2 regions of the Kribbella sp. NPDC026611 genome follow, and region 1 is predicted to be linked to the other one. Evidence: riboswitches for the same ligand, from Rfam matches in the RefSeq annotation. Region 1 holds a riboswitch; the other holds the start of a gene.
The links. Region 1 has a riboswitch for glycine ahead of gcvP (aminomethyl-transferring glycine dehydrogenase). Riboswitches for the same ligand answer to the same signal wherever they lie in the genome.
Positions count from the first base shown of each region.

Region 2: another riboswitch for glycine. It lies ahead of AB0E69_RS01455 (L-serine ammonia-lyase); the one in region 1 lies ahead of gcvP (aminomethyl-transferring glycine dehydrogenase).

Region 1 covers NZ_JBEZYC010000004.1:254,463-263,483, reverse strand. Annotated here, with positions in the region: gene AB0E69_RS18360 (pyridoxal-dependent decarboxylase) at 1-384, opposite strand, end outside; gene AB0E69_RS18355 (serine hydrolase domain-containing protein) at 494-1,795, opposite strand; gene gcvP (aminomethyl-transferring glycine dehydrogenase) at 1,840-4,680, opposite strand; glycine riboswitch at 4,754-4,842, opposite strand; gene AB0E69_RS18345 (MerR family transcriptional regulator) at 4,932-5,438, opposite strand; gene AB0E69_RS18340 (bifunctional nuclease family protein) at 5,776-6,270, opposite strand; gene AB0E69_RS18335 (MerR family transcriptional regulator) at 6,321-7,019, opposite strand; gene AB0E69_RS18330 (FHA domain-containing protein) at 7,006-7,563, opposite strand; gene gcvH (glycine cleavage system protein GcvH) at 7,711-8,094, opposite strand; gene AB0E69_RS18320 (DUF881 domain-containing protein) at 8,134-9,021, opposite strand, start outside.
Region 2 covers NZ_JBEZYC010000001.1:276,209-285,229, reverse strand. Annotated here, with positions in the region: gene AB0E69_RS01460 (SDR family NAD(P)-dependent oxidoreductase) at 1-378, shown strand, start outside; gene AB0E69_RS01455 (L-serine ammonia-lyase) at 494-1,867, opposite strand; glycine riboswitch at 1,948-2,053, opposite strand; gene AB0E69_RS01450 (alpha/beta fold hydrolase) at 2,207-3,640, shown strand; gene AB0E69_RS01445 (hypothetical protein) at 3,699-3,926, opposite strand; gene AB0E69_RS01440 (aminopeptidase P family protein) at 4,117-5,547, opposite strand; gene AB0E69_RS01435 (GntR family transcriptional regulator) at 5,791-6,528, opposite strand; gene AB0E69_RS01430 (NRAMP family divalent metal transporter) at 6,838-7,950, shown strand; gene AB0E69_RS01425 (5-oxoprolinase subunit PxpA) at 7,966-8,718, shown strand; gene AB0E69_RS01420 (allophanate hydrolase subunit 1) at 8,718-9,021, shown strand, end outside.

The DNA of each region.
Region 1 (9,021 bases):
CCACTGCTCGATCGCCAGCGTCGCCGGACCCGAGTCGTAGGTGTCCATCGACGCATTGCTGGCCGACGCCAGCGCGTCAGCGTCCACCGCGACCTGCAGCACCGGCGGTTGCAGGTGCGCAGCCGCGTGCGGGTGGCTGAGGTCGATTCCATTCACCGAGAGCAGCCCGGCGATCAGGTCGAGCGCGGCGGACTCCCCCACGCCGGTCGACGGCACTCGCGGCTCCCCCAGGACCTCCGCCGTACGCCGCAGCACCGCTCCCGGCGTGCCGTGCGGCAACGGTCCACGCTCACGGTCCGCGACCGTCGAGGCCAGCGGCCAGCGGGCGGCGAACGGATCGCGAACGGGTGCGGGCAGCGCGGTCAGACGCGCGGGCTGCGACATCCAGATCTCCCGGGAAGTTGTCGAGTAAGGCAACCCTTACTAAGGCAGCCCTAACCTTTGCCCGGTGTACTCACCGTGTCAACTCAGCCACGGGTTCGAGTGGCGATCCTCACGTGCCGTACGGCGTCCGCGTCAGGATGAAGGTCGCCACGTCGAGATGAGAGATGGTGTCGCCGTTCCGGACGACGTGCAGCTTTTCGCCGGCCAGGTAGCCGTCCCGACCGACGTACAGGTCAGGGCCCAGCGGAGAGAGCCGCCCACCGAGACCGCCGCTCAGCTGGAGGATGCCGCCGACAACCGAGATGGTGAGGGGCGTGTTGCCCCAGTACCAGTGGCCCAGCAACTCCTCACCCTGCGCCAGCGCGGGCTCGGGGACCCACTCCTGCGCGACCGGCGGTTCGTAGCGGGTCAGGATGCGGAGGAGGTCGGGGGCGAGCGAAGCGACTCGACCGTACGTCGCATTGCCCAGCGTCACCGCGCCGACGCGGCGGACGCGGTCGACGAACAGGCCGGCAAGGAAACCAGGCATCGAGCCGGTGTGGCCGATGAGGAGGTGCGGGTCGTCCGCGATCAGGCGGAGGCCGAGGCCGTACGACGCGGTCAGGCCCTCCCGCGGGTCCGCAGCGGACGGCGTCGCCATCTCCTCGACCGTGTCGCGGCTGAGCACCTCCTGCAGCGGGTCGATCCAGAACGCCGCGAGCCGCGCCAGGTCCTCGATCGTGCTCCACAGCTGGCCCGCCGGAGCCATCGCGCCGGAGTCGTACGCAGGCTCCGCGACGAGGCGGCCGCTGAACGGATGGACGGAGAAGCCCTCAGCCGCGGCGCCGGTCGGGAAGTACGACGTACGCCGCATCTCGAGCGGGTCGAGGATCCGCTCCTGCACGAGCTCCAGCCAGGACGAGCCGCGCAGCCGGGCGACGATCTCGCCCAGCAGGCCGTACCCGAGGTTGGAGTAGTGGTGGCGCCGGTCGGCCGGTCCGACCGCCTGCGAGTCGTGCATCGCCGCAGTCAGCTCGTCGAAGCTGATCCCCGGGTTCCGCTCCCACCACGGGCCGACGGGCTCCGCGTTCATCCCGCCGCTGTGCGCCAGCAGGTGCCGGATCGTCCGGTCCCCGAGCGCGATCCCCGGCAGATGCTTGCCCATAGCATCATTCAGCGACAGCAGCCCGGCGTCCCGGCACTGCATCACCAGCACCGCCGTCAGCGTCTTGGTGATCGACCCGATCCGGTACTGCACATCCGGACCGGGCGCCGCACCGTCCGCCGTAGCAAACCGTCCGCGCGCCCCCGTCCACACCAGGGCGCCGTCCCGGAGCACCCCCGCACTGACCGAAGGCAACCGAGCCTCACTCTGCGCCACCGCAACCTCGGCGAACAGAGCAGCGGCAGTGTCAGGTCGTACGGACGTCACGCCAGGCCTCCGGCAGTCAGATGCTCAAAGCGCCATCGTATTTCCTACTCGAACGCCTCCGGGGCGGGGCAGGAGCAGATCAGGTTCCGGTCGCCGTACGCGCCGTCGATCCGGCGGACCGGAGGCCAGTACTTCGAGGCCCGGTCCACCGAGCGCGGGAAGGCGGCCTCCTCGCGGGTGTAGGCGTGCTCCCACTTGTCGTTGATCACCGACTCGGCCGTGTGGGGAGCGTTGACCAGCGGGTTGTCGGCGGCCGGCCACTCCCCCGCCGCGACCCGGTCGATCTCGTGCCGGATGGCGATCATCGCGTCGCAGAAGCGGTCCAGCTCGCCCAGGTCCTCGGACTCGGTCGGCTCGACCATCAGCGTGCCCGCGACCGGGAACGACATCGTCGGCGCGTGGAAGCCGTAGTCGATCAGCCGCTTCGCGACGTCGTCGACGCTGATCCCGGTCTCCTTCGTCATCGGCCGCAGGTCCAGGATGCACTCGTGCGCGACCAGGCCATTCTCGCCGGCGTAGAGCACCGGGAAGGCGCCCTCGAGCCGCTTCGCCACGTAGTTCGCCGTCAGTACGGCGGCCTTGGTCGCATCCGTCAGACCGGAAGCGCCCATCATCCGCATGTACGCCCACGAGATCGCCAGCACACCCGCGGACCCGAACGGCGCCGCGCTGATCGGCCCGACGCCCGACTCCGGGCCGGCCTGGTCGAGCAGCGGGTGGTTCGGCAGGTACGGCGCCAGGTGCGCGGCGACCGCGACCGGACCGACACCCGGACCGCCACCGCCGTGCGGGATGCAGAACGTCTTGTGCAGGTTCAGGTGCGAGACGTCGCCGCCGAACTCACCCGGCTTCGCCAGCCCGAGCAGCGCGTTCAGGTTCGCGCCGTCGACGTACACCTGGCCGCCGTGGTCGTGGACGATCCGGCAGACCTCGCGGACGCTCTCCTCGTACACGCCGTGCGTCGACGGGTACGTGATCATGATCGCGGCCAGCGCGGACGCGTGCTCGGCGGCCTTCGCGCGCAGGTCGTCGAGGTCGATCGTGCCGTCCTCGTTGCCCTTGACAACGACCACCTTCATGCCGGCCATCACCGCGGACGCCGCGTTGGTCCCGTGCGCGCTCGCCGGGATCAGGCAGACCTTCCGGTCGAGGGCACCCTGCGCGTGGTGGTACCCGCGGATCGCGAGCAGCCCGGCCAGCTCACCCTGGGAGCCCGCGTTCGGCTGGATCGAGACCTTCGCGTACCCCGTGACCTCGGCCAGCCAGCGCTCCAGTTGCCCGATCAGCTTCACGTACCCGGCCGCGTCCTCGACCGGCGCGAACGGGTGCATGTCGGCGAACTCCGGCCAGGTGACCGGCTCCATCTCGGTGGTCGCGTTCAGCTTCATCGTGCAGGATCCGAGCGGGATCATGCCGCGGTCCAGCGCGTAGTCCTTGTCGGACAGCTTGCGCAGGTACCGCAGCATCGCCGTCTCCGACCGGTGCGTGTTGAACACCGGGTGCGTCAGGTACTCCGTCGTCCGCTCCACCGCGATCGCCGGAGCGCCGAGCGTGTCGTCGTACTGCACGCCGAAGGACTGGGCGACCCGGGTCAGCGTCGCGACATCGGTCTTCTCGTCGCAGGAGATGCCGACGTGGTCCGCGTCGACGAGCCGCAGCCAGATCCCGTTCTGCCGGGCGGCGTCGACGACGTCGGCGGCGCGGCCGGGGACGCGGGCGAGCACGGTGTCGAAGAAGTCGTCGTGCACGACCTCGACGCCACCGGAGCGCAGCGACGCGGCCAGCTTGCCGGCGTAGTCGTGCACGCGCTCCGCGATCGACCGCAGGCCGTCAGGCCCGTGGTAGACGGCGTACATCGAGGCGACGACGGCCAGCAGGACCTGCGCCGTACAGATGTTGGAGGTCGCCTTCTCGCGGCGGATGTGCTGCTCACGCGTCTGCAGCGCGAGCCGGTACGCCGGGGCGCCGTCGGAGTCGACCGAGACGCCGACGAGGCGACCGGGCAACTGCCGCTCGAGCCCGTCGCGCACGGACATGAACCCAGCGTGCGGGCCACCGTAGAACAGCGGTACGCCGAAGCGCTGCGAGGAGCCGATGACGATGTCGGCGCCGGCCTCGCCCGGTGCCTCGAGCACCGTCAGCGCGAGCAGGTCGGAGGCGACGGCAACCAACGTGTCGCGCTCGTGCGCAGCGTCGATCAGCGGCTTCAACGATCGGACAACGCCGCCGGAGCCCGGGTACTGCACCAGGAGACCGAAGAAGTCACCCTCAGGCAGACCGTCGGTCGTGTCCGCGACGACAACCTCGATACCGAGCGCTTGGGCGCGGGTCTGGACGACCGCGATCGTCTGCGCGAAGCAGTCCGCGTCGACCAGGAAGCGGTCGGACTTGCTCTTCTTGTTCGACCGGTGCGCCAGCGTCATCGCCTCGGCGGCCGCGGTCGCCTCGTCGAGCAGCGACGCGTTGGCGGTCGGCAGGCCGGTCAGGTCGGAGACGACGGTCTGGAAGTTCAGCAGGGCCTCGAGCCGGCCCTGGGAGATCTCCGGCTGGTACGGCGTGTACGCGGTGTACCAGGCCGGGTTCTCGACCAGGCGGCGGACGATGACGGACGGCGTGAAGGTGCCGTAGTACCCCTGGCCGATCATCGAGGTGGCGACGTTGTTCCGCGCGGCGAGCTGGCGGAGCTCGGTGAGCGCGTCCACCTCGGAGGCCGGCTCGGGCAGCCGGAGCGCCTCGGCCGAGCGGATCGAGGCCGGGACCGCGGCGTCCACGAGCGCGTCGACGTCGTCGTACCCGAGGAGCTGGACCATCCGGGTGATCTCGTCCGGGCGCGGTCCGATGTGCCGGTCGGCGAACGTCGCCGAAAGCTGCGGTGTGTTGTTCATCTAGAGGCTCCGTGTGCTGGCAAGTGCTTCCGGTCGCCTCCCCCTCTGTCACATGAGCATGCTCCAGAGTCGCCTGTCACGCTCGGTCCGTGGGCCTGAGAGGTTCCGGGGAGGAATTGCCCCTTCGGCGCCCGGTGAACGGGTCTCTCCCGAGTGCGGTGTACGGCTGACGTCGAGGCTACCAGGAATCTCCGAGCAGTTCGGGCAGCATCCGCTGTACGTCGTACAGCGGAGCACGGAAGAAGACTGGGTCAGCCCGTCATGCGCGCGCGGCGACGGGCCGCGAGCTCGTCGTTCGCGTGGTCCTCGCCGTCGGACTCACCGTGACCGTCGGCGCGCTCCTTCGGGAGCTCGGACAGCGAGCCCTCGACCTCGCGCCAGACACCGCCGAGCGCGATCCCGAACACGCCCTGGCCGCCGGCCAGCAGGTCGATGACCTCGTCCGGCGAGGTGCACATGTACACCGAGGCGCCGTCGGACATCAGCGTGATCTGGGTCAGGTCGTCGAAGCCGCGCTTGCTCAGGTGCGCGATCGCGGTCCGGATCTGCTGCAGCGAGATGCCCGCGTCCAGCAGCCGCTTGATCACCTTCAGCAACAGCACGTCGCGGAACCCGTACAGCCGCTGGGTGCCGGAGCCGGTCGCCGGGCGGACAGACGGGGAGACCAGGCCGGTGCGGGCCCAGTAGTCGAGCTGCCGGTACGTGATCCCGGCCGCGGCACACGCGGTCGGGCCCCGGAACCCGACGTCCTCCGGCATCGGCCGCAGGTCGTCGTCGAACAGCAGGCCCTGGACGCCGGCGGTTGCCTTGGCAGCCGCCACAGCCTCGGCGTGTGCTTCGGACGTCGACTGCGCCGTCAGATCCGTGTCGCCGGTGCGTGTCACGCCTGAGCCTCCCTGGATACCGACTGGAACGAGCCATCTCCGTGGAGTGACAGCACCCCACGACTCCTTCACGGTAAGCCGCCGCCCGAACCGGGTCAACGACAACCGCACCGAGCCGGAAGCGTGTCGCGACCGCAGCACGAATCGTTACCTACCCGCTCTTGTACCACGCTGGGCAAATCGGCGGGTCAGGCTTGACTCAGGGCCTCGGTCAGCTCTTGTCGAAGTCTTCCGGCGTCACCTGGTCGAGGAACTCCCGGAAGCGCTCGACTTCCTCTTCTTCCTCGACCTCGTCGGTGGCGCCGGTCTCGCTGTCGGGGACCGGGATGCCGGCCTCGGCCAGGATCTCCTCGGCGCAGAACACCGGGGTCCCGGTCCGCAGCGCGAGGGCGATCGAGTCCGACGGGCGGGCCGAGATCTCGGTCTTGTCGTCGAACACCAGGATCGCCTCGAACACCCCGTCGGTGAGGTTCACGATCCGGACCTGGCTGAGCGTGTGCCCCAGCACGCGGATGGTCTCCGCGAACAGGTCGTGGGTCAGCGGCCGCGGCGGCTCCATGCCCTGCTGGGCGAACGCGATCGCGCTGGCCTCGGCCGCACCGATCCAGATCGGCAGGTACCGCTCCCCACCGACCTCTCTCAGCAGCACGATCGGCTGACTCGAGGGCATCTCCACCCGGACTCCGACCACGTCGACTTCGCGCACACCTCAAGCCTACTCCGCAGTCAACTCATCAGCGGTGCCGCGGGGTGCCGCTAAGCCTGCGGCAGGCGGGCCCGGACGAGTGCCGTGTGCAACCGGACGGTCAGCGCGGCGAGCTCCTCGGTCTGACCGGTCCGGCGTGGCCCGGTGACCTGCTCGATCAGGCCAACCTCCCGGTCTGCCGCCGTACGGAACGCCCGCAGGTGGCGCGGCTCGATGCCGTACGCCGCCAGCTCGGCCGCGACCTGTGCGACGACGATCGCGTCCCCGCCGTAGTGGTTGCCGTTGGCCACCACGAGGCCATGTGTCTCCAGCTCACGAAGGAACTCGGGCTGTACGTCGGCGGCGGCCAGCAGCTCGGTCCGGGTCAGCCGCAGCTCGGTGCCCGAGGCACCGAAATCCTCGGCGACCGGCTGACCGGGGGTCTGCGGCAACGAGCTCGGCGCGACCGGCGGACCTGCGGCCGCCGGACGGAGACCGCGGTCGATCGCACCGAGGTGTTCCTTGATCACTTTCAGTGGCAGGTACTGGTCGCGTTGCACGGTCAGCACGTACCGCAGCCGCTCGACGTCCGCGGCGCTGAACTTGCGGTAGCCCGAGGCGGTCCGGGCCGGCGTCACCAGTCCCTCGGCCTCGAGGAACCGGATCTTCGAGATCGTGACGTCGGCGAACTCGTCCTGGAGCAGCTGCAGCACCTCCCCGATGCCACGACCTGCACCGGGAGTGTCGGCAGCTGGCTCAGGCTTGGCCACTGGCGTAGTACACCAGCCGGTACTTGCCGATCTGGACCTCGTCGCCGTTGTTCAGCAGGACCTCGTCGATCCGGTCGCGGTTCACGTACGTGCCGTTCAGGCTGCCCACGTCGCGGACCTTGACGCCGGACAGGTCCCGGCGGAACTCCGCGTGCCGGCGGGAGACCGTGACGTCGTCCAGGAAGATGTCGCTGTCCGGGTGCCGGCCGGCGGTGACCACGTCGACGTCGAGCAGGAACCGGCTGCCCGCGTTCGGGCCGCGCTGGACGATCAGCAGCGCGGATCCGGCCGGCAGTGCGCCGACCGCGGCCTCGTCGTCGGCCGAGAGCGGCTCGCCGGTCCCGGCCGGCTCCGGCTCGATCCCGATCGGGGTGAGCATCGCGGTGTCGGTGACGCCCGGCGTGCCCGCAGGCGGTGTCGAGGGGGTCGAGGGGGTCGCCGGGGCTGCCGCCGGGCGGTCCGCGCCAGGCAGCATCGCTCCGCACTGCGAGCAGAACCGGCTGCCCTCGGAGTTCTCGTGCCCGCACTGGTTGCAGAACGGCATGCTGTGATCCTCCCGATCGCCGGCGGTCCGGCGACGTTTCGTAGACCCCGTGTTAACAAGTGTGGACGTGACCTCAACCCTCGACCAGCGGTTGAGGTCCGGTAACGCTATCAGGACGGTCCAAGCCCTGGACGCAGTACACCGAGCTCAGCTCTGGTCGAGCTGGCCCTGGTAGGTCTCGGCGTCCATCAGCGCGTCGATCTCGGCGGCGTCCTCGATCTCGATGTCGAGCAGCCAGCCCTCGCCGTACGGGTCGCTGTTGACCAGGTCGGGCTGGTCCGCGAGCGCCTCGTTCACGGCGGTCACGGTGCCGTTCAGCGGCGCGAACAGGTCGCTGACGCTCTTGGTCGACTCCAGCTCGCCACAGGCGTCGCCGGCGCGCACCTTGCTGCCGACGTCCGGCAGCTGCACGTAGACGATGTCGCCGAGCTGGTCCTGGGCGAAGTCGGTGATGCCGACCCGCACCGGGCCCTCTTCGCCGGCCTTCACCCACTCGTGCTCGGCCGTGTACTTCAGGTCTTCGGGGTACACCGTCAATCCTCTTTCACTCAGAGACAGCTACAGGGACAGCTACTTGGTCGGGCTGGGGGCCGGGCGAGCGTAACGATGCTCCTCCGGCGCGTGCAAGGCAGTGACGGACACGGAGTCGAGCTCGGTCACCTCGGCCGTGCCACCCACCTGTGGACCGGTCACCTCGCTGATCAGGCCGCCGGGGAAGTTGGCCGCCTCGGCCAGGTTGTGCGACTCGCCGATCGCCTCGATGGTGTACGGCGAGTTCACCTTCACGCCGTCGACCCGGATCCCGGGGGCGTCGTCGGTGAAGTCGGTACTGGCGACCACCCGGGCGGCCCCGTTGATCTGGATCGCCTCGGCACCGGCGTCGCGGAGCTCCTCGATCGCGTCCAGCAGGTTGCTGGACGTCATCTTGCCCTCCGGGTCGTTCAGCGTGATCCGGACGCCCGGGCCGACCGCGGGCAGCGTGCCGGCCAGGATGCCGAGCGTGCGGACCTGGGCCTCGGCCTGCTCGCGGGCGGTCTGGGCCTTGTCCGCGCTGGAGGACAGCGAGTTCTTCCGCTCCTCCAGCTCGGCGATCTCGCTCTCCAGCCGGCGAGTGTTCTGCCCGAGGCCGTCCAGGATCGCGATCAGGTCCTCGCGGCGGGCGTTCTGGTAGCCGTCGTCGGCCCGGTTCACCCGGACCTGGACGACGGCCATGCAGGCGACCAGCGCGAGGACGACGGCCACGATCGCCTGGCCGCGGGACGGCTTGAAACCGGACCGCAGCCGGCGCAGCGCCAGGTTGGGGATCCTGGGCTTGGGCATCGGCGTCGGTACGGCGGGCTGCGTCGGGCCGGCGGGCTGGGTCGGGATGGCAGGCTGGGTCGGGCCGCCCGGGGCCGGATCCGGCGTCCGGTTGGGCGTCGGGTCCGGGGGCGGGCCGGCGGTCGGCTTGTCGTCGCT
Region 2 (9,021 bases), on a different contig from region 1:
CGGATGATCCACGCGTTCCTCCCGCTGCTCGAGCGCAGCGCCAACCCCGTCATCGTGAACGTCTCCAGCGGCCTCGGTTCGATCGCCACCGCCGTCGACCCCGAGGCGCAGACGGCGACCGTCCCGGTCTGGGTGCCGACCCCGGTGTACGGCGCCTCGAAGGCGGCCCTCAACATGCTGACCGTGCAGTACGCGCGCCAGCTGCCCAACCTGCGGATCAACACCGTCGACCCCGGCTACACCGCGACCGACTTCAACGCCAACAGCGGCTACCAGACGGTCGAGGAGGGCGCCGACATCATCGTCCGGCTGGCGATGATCGACCAGTCCGGACCGACCGCGGAGTACCTGAGCCTGCACGGCACCGTGCCCTGGTGACCGGGGGTGATCGAAGGTGATCGCAGATGATCGAGGTGGTCGGGACTGATCGCGGGTGATCGGGGACGATCGAAGGTGATCGAGGTGGCTGGGACTGATCGAGGTGATCGGGTGATCAGCACTCGATCACGTTGACCGCGAGCCCGCCGCGCGAGGTCTCCTTGTACTTGACCTTCATGTCCGCGCCGGTCTCGCGCATCGTCTTGATCACCTTGTCCAGCGTGACCACGTGGACGCCGTCGCCGTGCATCGCCATCCGGGCCGCGTTGATCGCCTTCACCGACGCCATCGCGTTCCGTTCGATGCACGGGATCTGGACCAGGCCGCCGACCGGGTCGCAGGTCAGGCCGAGGTTGTGCTCCATCGCGATCTCGGCCGCGTTCTCGACCTGCTCCGGCGTACCGCCGAGCACCTCGCACAGCCCGGCCGCGGCCATCGAGCAGGCCGAACCGACCTCGCCCTGGCAGCCGACCTCGGCACCGGAGATCGACGCGTTCTCCTTGTACAGCACGCCGATCGCACCGGCGGTCAGCAGGAACCGGACCACGCCGGCTTCCGTGGAACCGGGCACGAACCGCCGGTAGTAGTGCAGGACGGCGGGAATGATGCCGGCGGCACCGTTCGTCGGCGCGGTGACGATCCGGCCGCCGGACGCGTTCTGCTCGTTGACCGCGAGCGCGAACAGGTTGACCCAGTCCATCACCTTGAGCGGATCGACCGACCAGGGGTCGCTGCTCAACCGGTGGTGCAGCGCGTGTGCCCGGCGCGGCACCTTCAGCCCGCCGGGCAGGATGCCCTCGGTCTCGCAGCCCTCGCGGACACAGTCCTGCATGACCTGCCAGATGTGCAGCAGCCCGCTGCGGATCTCGTCGTGGGTCCGCCAGGCCAGCTCGTTGGCGAGCATCACCTCGCTGATCGTGAGCTGCGACTCGCGGCATCGGTCGAGCAGCTCGGCGCCGGTGGTGAACGGGTACTTCACCGGCGTCGTGTCCGGCACGATCCGGTCCCCGGCGGCCGCGTTCTCGTCGACGACGAATCCGCCGCCGACCGAGTAGTAGGTGCGCTCGCGCAGTACCGCGCCGTCCGCCGAGCGGGCCACGAACGTCATCCCGTTCGGGTGGTACGGCAGGGCTTTGCGCCGGTGCATGATCAGGTCGGTGTTCTCGTCGAACCTGATCTCGTGCGTGCCGGCCAGCGCCAGCCGGCCGCGTTCGCGGATCGTCTCGACCCGGGCATCCACGGCATGCGTGACGACGGTCTCGGGGTCCTCACCCTCGAGCCCGAGGATCACCGCCTTGTTGCTGCCGTGCCCGTGCCCGGTCGCGCCGAGCGAGCCGAACAGCTGCGCCTCGACGGTCGTCGTCGCGCTGAGCAGGCCCGCGTCCCGCAGGCCGAATGCGAAGGTGCGGGCCGCGCGCATCGGTCCCACGGTGTGGGAGCTCGACGGGCCGATCCCGATACTGAACAGGTCGAAGACGCTGATCGCCATCGTGTGGAGGTTCCTTCCGGTCGCCGTTGACCGATTGGTGTCCTCCCCGCTCTGTTGGACCGAGCGTCCTCCAGAGGTGCCTCGCCCGCGCGGTGAAGGTGCCTGAGAGATTCTTGGGGAGAGTTGCTCCTACGGCGCCCGGGCTGCGGAAACTCCTCCGGCCCGGGTCTCTCCCGCACGGGTTCATGCGGCTGTTGATTTGTCCGACGTGTGGACGGTACGGCGCTGTGCCCGCGGCCGTCAATCTCGACCCTAGCAAGTCCCCGAGCGGCGCTCCCGGGTCCGGCGGGGGCTTGTCCCGGATGTCTGGGTGCAAGCGATTGCCCAACGATCGGGGGCATGGAAAACACCAGACGCGTGCTCGCCGGCGCTGTGGCCGTCGGCGTCGTCGCCGTCGGGATCGGCGCGCTCCCGGCGACGGCCAGACCCACGACCAAGACGGTCCAGTGGACCGACTGCAAACCTGAAGGCAAGGACGACCCGGCAGAGGTGAAGGGCTCGCAGTGCGCGACCCTGCAGCTGCCGATCGACTGGCGCCACCCCAACGGGCCTACCTTCGAGCTGGCGGTCGCCCGCCGGACGGCGAAGGTCCCGAGCGAACGCGTCGGCGTCCTCCTCTTCGGCCCGGGTGGCCCCGGCGACTCGGGCGTCGACCGGATCAAGACCGGGATCAGCAGGTTCAGCCCGACGCTGCAGGACCGCTTCGACATCGTCAGCTTCGACCCACGCGGTATCGCCCGCAGCAACCCGGTGCTGTGCTCCGGCGAGCTGCTCGCCAAGCAGCCGTCACCGCTGATGACGAGCCAGGCCGACTTCGACGCGACCGCCGACTACAACCGCGTGCTCGCCAAGGACTGTCGCGCGCACACCGGTCCGCTCTACGACCACATCGACACCTGGCAGACCGTGCGGGATGTCGAGGCGATCCGCAAGGCACTCGGCGAGCGGCAGATCTCGTTCCACGGCACGTCGTACGGGACGATGCTCGGTGCGCAGTACGCCGAGGCGTACCCGCAGCGCGTGCGCGCCATGGTGATCGAGAGCGTGCTCGACCACAGCTTGCCGACGGCGCAAGCGTTCCTCGACGACCAAGCGGCGCCGGTGCAGGACTCGTTCGACGAGTTCGTGAAGTGGTGCGACGCGACCACGAGCTGCGTACTGCACGGCCGAGACATCCGCGCGCTGTGGGACAAGGTGCTGGCGAACTCGGCCGACCCGTTCATGCTGAGCTTCCAGGTGTTCCGCACGTTCTACGGGCCGCAGTGGTCCGCGCTCGCGCAGAAACTGAAGGACCTGGAAGCCGGTCAGTCGGCGACACCCCCGCCCACCCCGACCGGGCTGGTCAACAACACGCTGGCGCCGTTCTGCCAGGACTGGAACCTGCCGGTGCGGAGCTACAGCGAGTACGCCGGTCTGCTGCAGCGCATCGCCCACAACAACCCAGACATGCGGTACCCCGGTCAGTTGCTGGCGATCTCGAACTGTCTGGGCGCACCGAAGGCCAACAACCCGCAGCACGTGCTTCAGGTGCACGGGCTGAAGACTCCGATACTGCTGGCCAACGCCATCCATGACCCGGCCACCGGCTACCGCGGCGCGCAGAGCGTGGCGCGACAGGTCGGCAAGCAAGGCGTGCTGCTCACCTACGAAGGCTGGGGACACGGGAGCTACAACAAGAGCCCGTGCATGCAGGCGACGATCGACAACTACCTGGTCAGCAAGGTCGTGCCGAAGCGCGGCACGAGCTGCCCCGCCGTCCCGCCGGTGGGCTGAGTGGATACCGGGGCCGGCGCTCCCAACCAGCGTCGGCCCCGGAGCCTGGTCAAACCTGTCAGACCGGTACGCCGGTCACTTCGAGGACGCGGTCGAGCTCGTCGCCGCGGACGAGGCGGCCGGCCATCAGCCGGAGCTCCGAGCAGGCGGTCTGCAGCGCCTGCGTCTGCGTCCGGCAGTTGTCGACGTACCAGAACGGGTCGTCCGGTTGTGGGTCGTCGGCATCGTCGATGTCGGCGTACCAGTGCTGGTCTCCGCAATGGACCACACGCACCCGTAGATTCATGATGACTACTCCCCGTGCCCAGGAAACCTGGGTCCCCCCGGGCCCAGTCGAGGCCGGCTCGGCCTGGCGCGTGGTCCGCGGCCCCCCACTGCCACGCGCCGGGCCGAATCGACCCTCCCCCGCCAGTTACATCGGCTGCCAGCGGCGGATGTTACTGCTTGTGATCAGATAATTTTGAGTAGCGCCGCGATCACTGACCGTCGCGGTGCTTGCGGGTCCACTGCTCCAGCCCGTCGGTGGTGATCGGCAGCGCCTCGGTGAGGATCTCCAGCCGGTCGGAGTGCACGACGACGTTGTCCTCGATCCGGATGCCGATACCGCGCAGCTCCGGCGGGACGGTCTCATCGTTCGGGTGGAAGTAGAGGCCCGGCTCGACCGCGAGCGCCATCCCGGCCTCGATCGTGCCGGCGAAGTACGCCTCCGGCCGGGACGCGTCGCAGTCGTGGACGTCGAGGCCGATGTAGTGGCCGGTCCCGCAGACGATGAAGCGGCGGTGCTGCTGCCCGTCCGGGCCGAGCAGCTCGTCGAGCGACGCGTCCAGCAAACCCCAGTCCCGCAGCCCCTCGGCCAGCACCCGCATCGCCTCGTACTGGAACGCGCGGTACGGCGCTCCGACCCTGACGGCCTCGAGCGACGCGAGCTGCGCCTTGTGGACCAGATCGTGCACCTGCCGCTGCGCCGCGGTGTACTCGCCGCTGGCCGGGAAGGTCCTGGTGACGTCCGCGGTGTAGAGCGTGCGCGTTTCGACGCCCGCATCCAGCAGGATCACGTCACCCTCGTTGACCGGACCGTCGTTGCGGACCCAGTGCAGCACCGGCGCATGCTTGCCGGCGGCAACGATCGAGGCGTACCCGACGCCGTTGCCGGCGGTCCGCGCGCGGCGGTCGAAGGTCCCTTGCAGCCAGCGCTCGCCGCCGCCACGGACGGCCTCCGGCAGCTCGCGCGCGACATCCTCGAACGCGAGCACGCTGGCCGCGACCGCGTCGCGGAGCTGGTCGAGCTCCCAGTCGTCCTTGATCCGGCGCAGCTCGGCGAGCGTCTGGCGGAGCGCGTTGCCGTCGCTCGGCGCGGTCCGCACGAGCGCGTCGAGCATCGGCTCGACGCCCGGGACCGACAGCATGAACGGGACCGCGCCGCGGACGGCCGACGGCAGCTCCTCGATCGGGCGGCAGGCGATCTGCAGCGCGTCCGACCAGTCCTTCAGTCCCGGGACCGGCCCGATCCACAGCTCGCCGTCGCGCGCGTTGGCGAAGAAGTCGGCTTCCTCCGGCCCGGCCGTCTCGCGCAGGTACAGGGTCGCGTCGCCGTCACCGGAGAGCACCAGTACGGCGCCCTCGGCCTGGCAGCCGGTCAGCCAGACGAAGTCACTGTCGGCGCGGAAGTCGTAGTCGGTGTCGTTGGACCGGACCGGTGCCCGCCCGGCCGCCAGCGCGATCCTGCGGCCTGGCAGCGCGGCGGCGAGCTTCCGCCGGTGCTCGGCGGCGGCCTCGGCGAGGCCTTGCGGTACCGAGACCGACCGGTCGACCGGTCCCCAACCGCGCGCGATCGACTCCCGGAACCCCTTGGCATCGATGGGGCGGTACGACTTCGGCGTCAGTTCGGTCCGGGCGTCGTCGGTCATGAGCTGAGCTCCCCTTTGCAGCTGTCGGTGGTCCAGGGCGTGTCTGGTGGTCCAGCGCCGTAGCGAGCAGGTGCTCGGTGCGGTGCATCGGCGCGCGGGGGCGAAGGGTTCGATGCGGAGCATCGTGCCCTTTGCACCCGTGCGGCGAGGTGCCGTGCCGAGTGCCGCGCAGTAGGTGCTGGACCACCAGACACGCCCTCACATCAACGCAGGTTCGGACCGGCGGGCGCAAGCCCTTATCCGTTATCGCGCGCGGAAGGCTTCGAGGATGCCCTGCTCGGAGTCGAGCAGGTACTGGTGCAGGTCGACGGCGGCCTGCTCGTACTTGCGGGTCTCCAGCAGCTCGAGCAGGCCACGGTTGCGCACAATGTAGGGCTCGTGCAGCTCCCGCGGTGTCGCGATGACGTGGAAGAGGAGTCGGAGCTCCGCGAGCAGCCGGCCGGTCATCGCGTCCATCCGGGCGCTATCGGCGAGCCCGATCAGGTGCTCGTGGAAGCGCATGTTCGCCGTACCGACAGCCGGCCAGCGGTCGGCGAGCGCAGCGACCTCGGCGGCCTCCACGTCATCGTGCAGCGGCTCGAGCCGGCTTGCCGGGAGCTCCGGGTCGCGCTCGGCCAGACCACGGATCACGTCGACCTCGAGCACCCGGCGCAGGCGGTAGAGGTCGACCACGTCCCGCTCTTCGAGCTCGGGGACGAAGACGCCGCGGTGCAGCTTGTAGACCAACAGGCCTTCATGGGTGAGCAGCCGGAACGCTTCACGCAGCGTGTTGCGGCTGACCTCCAGGACCTCGGTCAGCTCGATCTCGGACAGCTGCGCACCCGGCGGCAGCGCGCCCTCGGTGATGCTCCGCCGGAGGATGTCCGCGGCCCGCTCGGCCGAGCTGCTCCGGTCCAGCCGCGCGACATCCGCGGCCACGGTCCGCAACCACGCCTGCCGTGCCGTGCCCTGCTCTGTGCCCTCAGCCCCACCCGTACTCATCTCCAGATCATCGCTCACCACCGGTGCGCAGGGGAAGTTTGGTGGAACAAGAGTCTTGCAGGATTGTTGAACAATCTCTACTCTCGTGTCATCCCCCGATCACTCACCGCCATGGAGACCGTCCCGACACCTCGCTTCCTGGAGTCCGCCATGTCCCTCCGCACCCCGCGCCCGCGTAAAACACCGGTACGGCGACCGGCCACCCGAACCCTGCAGCGCCGTACCGGCCGATCCGGCCCCAGCGGCCGGACCAATCCCTACGCCCGGCAGCTCACCCCCGCCGCCGGCCGGAAGACCCCGGACAGCGCGATGAAGGCCGGAGCCCGGTCGACGCTGGCCGGCGCGATGTTCCTGGCGGCGACCGCGGCGATCGGCCCCGGGTTCGTCACCCAGACGACGGTCTTCACCGCGTCGCTCGGAGCAGCGTTCGCGTTCGCGATCGTGGCGTCGGTCCTGGTCGACGTCGCGGTCCAGCTGAACGTCTGGCGGGTGATCGGCGTCTCCGGACGCCGGGCCCAGGAGCTGGGCAACCTGCTCGCGCCCCGACTCGGGACCGCGATGGCCGCGCTGCTGTTCGCCGGCGGGCTGGCGTTCACGATCGGCAACATCTCCGGCACCGGGCTCGGTCTGCAGGCGCTGGTCGGTCTCGATCCCCGGATCGGCGCGGCCCTCTCCGCGGTCGTTGCCATCGGCATCTTTCTGGCGAAACGTACCGGGGTCGCGATGGACCGCGTGGTGATCGTGCTCGGTGCGGTGCTGATCTCCTTGGCGGTCGCCGTCGCGATCAGCTCGCATCCACCGGTCGGCGCCGCGTTGCAAGGAGTCGTCCAGCCGTCCCACCCCCTCGTCGTCCTGACCCTGGTCGGCGGCACGATCGGCGGCTACATCACGTACGCCGGTCCACACCGGCTCCTCGACTCCGGTATCTGCGGCCCGACCTACGTCCGCCACCTGAATCGGGCCGCCGTCGGCAGCATCCTGATCACCGCCGCGATGCGCATCGCGATCTTCCTGGCGGTGCTCGGCACTGCCCGTGCGGTTGGGTCCTGGGCGTTCGGCGCGGTCCTCTGGTGTGGAGCGACCGCCTCGGTCATTGGAGCGGCGTACACGACCGTCACGTTCGTCACCTCGCGGACCAAGACGTCGGACAGCACGCGCACCACCCTGATCGTCCTGTTCATCGCAGTAAGCACTGTCATCTACCTGGCGCTCGGTACGGCCCCGGCCCGGCTGCTGATCTTCGCGGGTGCGTTCAACGGCGCGCTGCTGCCGCTGGGCATCGGCGTACTGCTCTGGGTGGCGTGGCAGCGTCCCGCGCTGCTGCGCGGGCACCGGTACCCACGGTGGTTGCTCGGCGTGGGCGGCGCCGCCTGGCTGCTCACGGTGCATCTGGCCGTCCGCTCGATCGTCGACCTGTTCTAACTTGGAGGAATGTTCATGGACCTCAACGCCGACCTCGGCGAGGGCTTCGGATCCTGGCCGATGGGTGACGACAGCGCTCTGCTCGAGGTCGTCACGAGCGCCAACGTGGCCTGTGGGTTCCACGCCGGCGACCCGTCGATCATGCGCCGGGTCACCGCGGAGGCGGTTGAGCGCGGCGTCGCGATCGGCGCCCACGTCGGGTACGCCGACAAGGCCGGGTTCGGCCGGCGGTTCGTGGACATCGAGCCGGCGGCGCTGCGCGACGAGGTCGTGTACCAAATCGGTGCGCTGGACGCGTTCGCGCGGATCGCCGGCGACCGGGTCCGGTACGTCAAGCCGCACGGCGCGCTCTACAACACCATCGGCCATCACGAGGAGCAGGCCGCGGCGGTCGTCGGAGCGGTCGCCGACTACGACAAGACGCTGCCTGTCCTCGGGCTCCCTGGTTCGGCCTGGCTCCGGCTGGCCGCCGACGCCGGTCTGACCGTCGTACACGAGGCCTTTGCGGATCGCGCGTACACGTCGGCCGGCACGTTGGTGTCCCGGCGCGAACCCGGCTCGGTGCTGCATGACGCGGACGAGATCTCGGCCCGCTGTACGGCGATGGCGACCGGGCAGCCGATCCGGGACAACGCGGGCGGGACACTCGTGGTCGACCCAGCCTCGATCTGTGTGCACGGCGACACCCCCGGCGCGGTCGACATCGCGCGCCGGGTACGTGCCGCCATCGAAGGAGCGGGCGTGACGCTACGTCCGTTCGCAAGCTGATGCGCATCCTCCCCGCGGGGGACCGGGCGCTGCTGGTCGAGCTCGCAGACCTGGACGAGGTGCTTGGGTACTACGCCGCGCTCGCGGCCGCACCGCCCGCCGATGTGGTCGATATCGTGCCGGCGGCGCGGACCGTGCTGGTAACCACTCGGGGCTCGCTGGAGGTACTGTCCCGCTCGCTGCTGGCAGTGACACCTGCTGACGGATCCCGCTCGGCCGGCTCGTTGCTCGAGCTCCCGGTGACGTACGACGGCGAGGACCTGCGCGACGTGGCCCGAATGCTCTCTTGCAGCGTGGACGAGG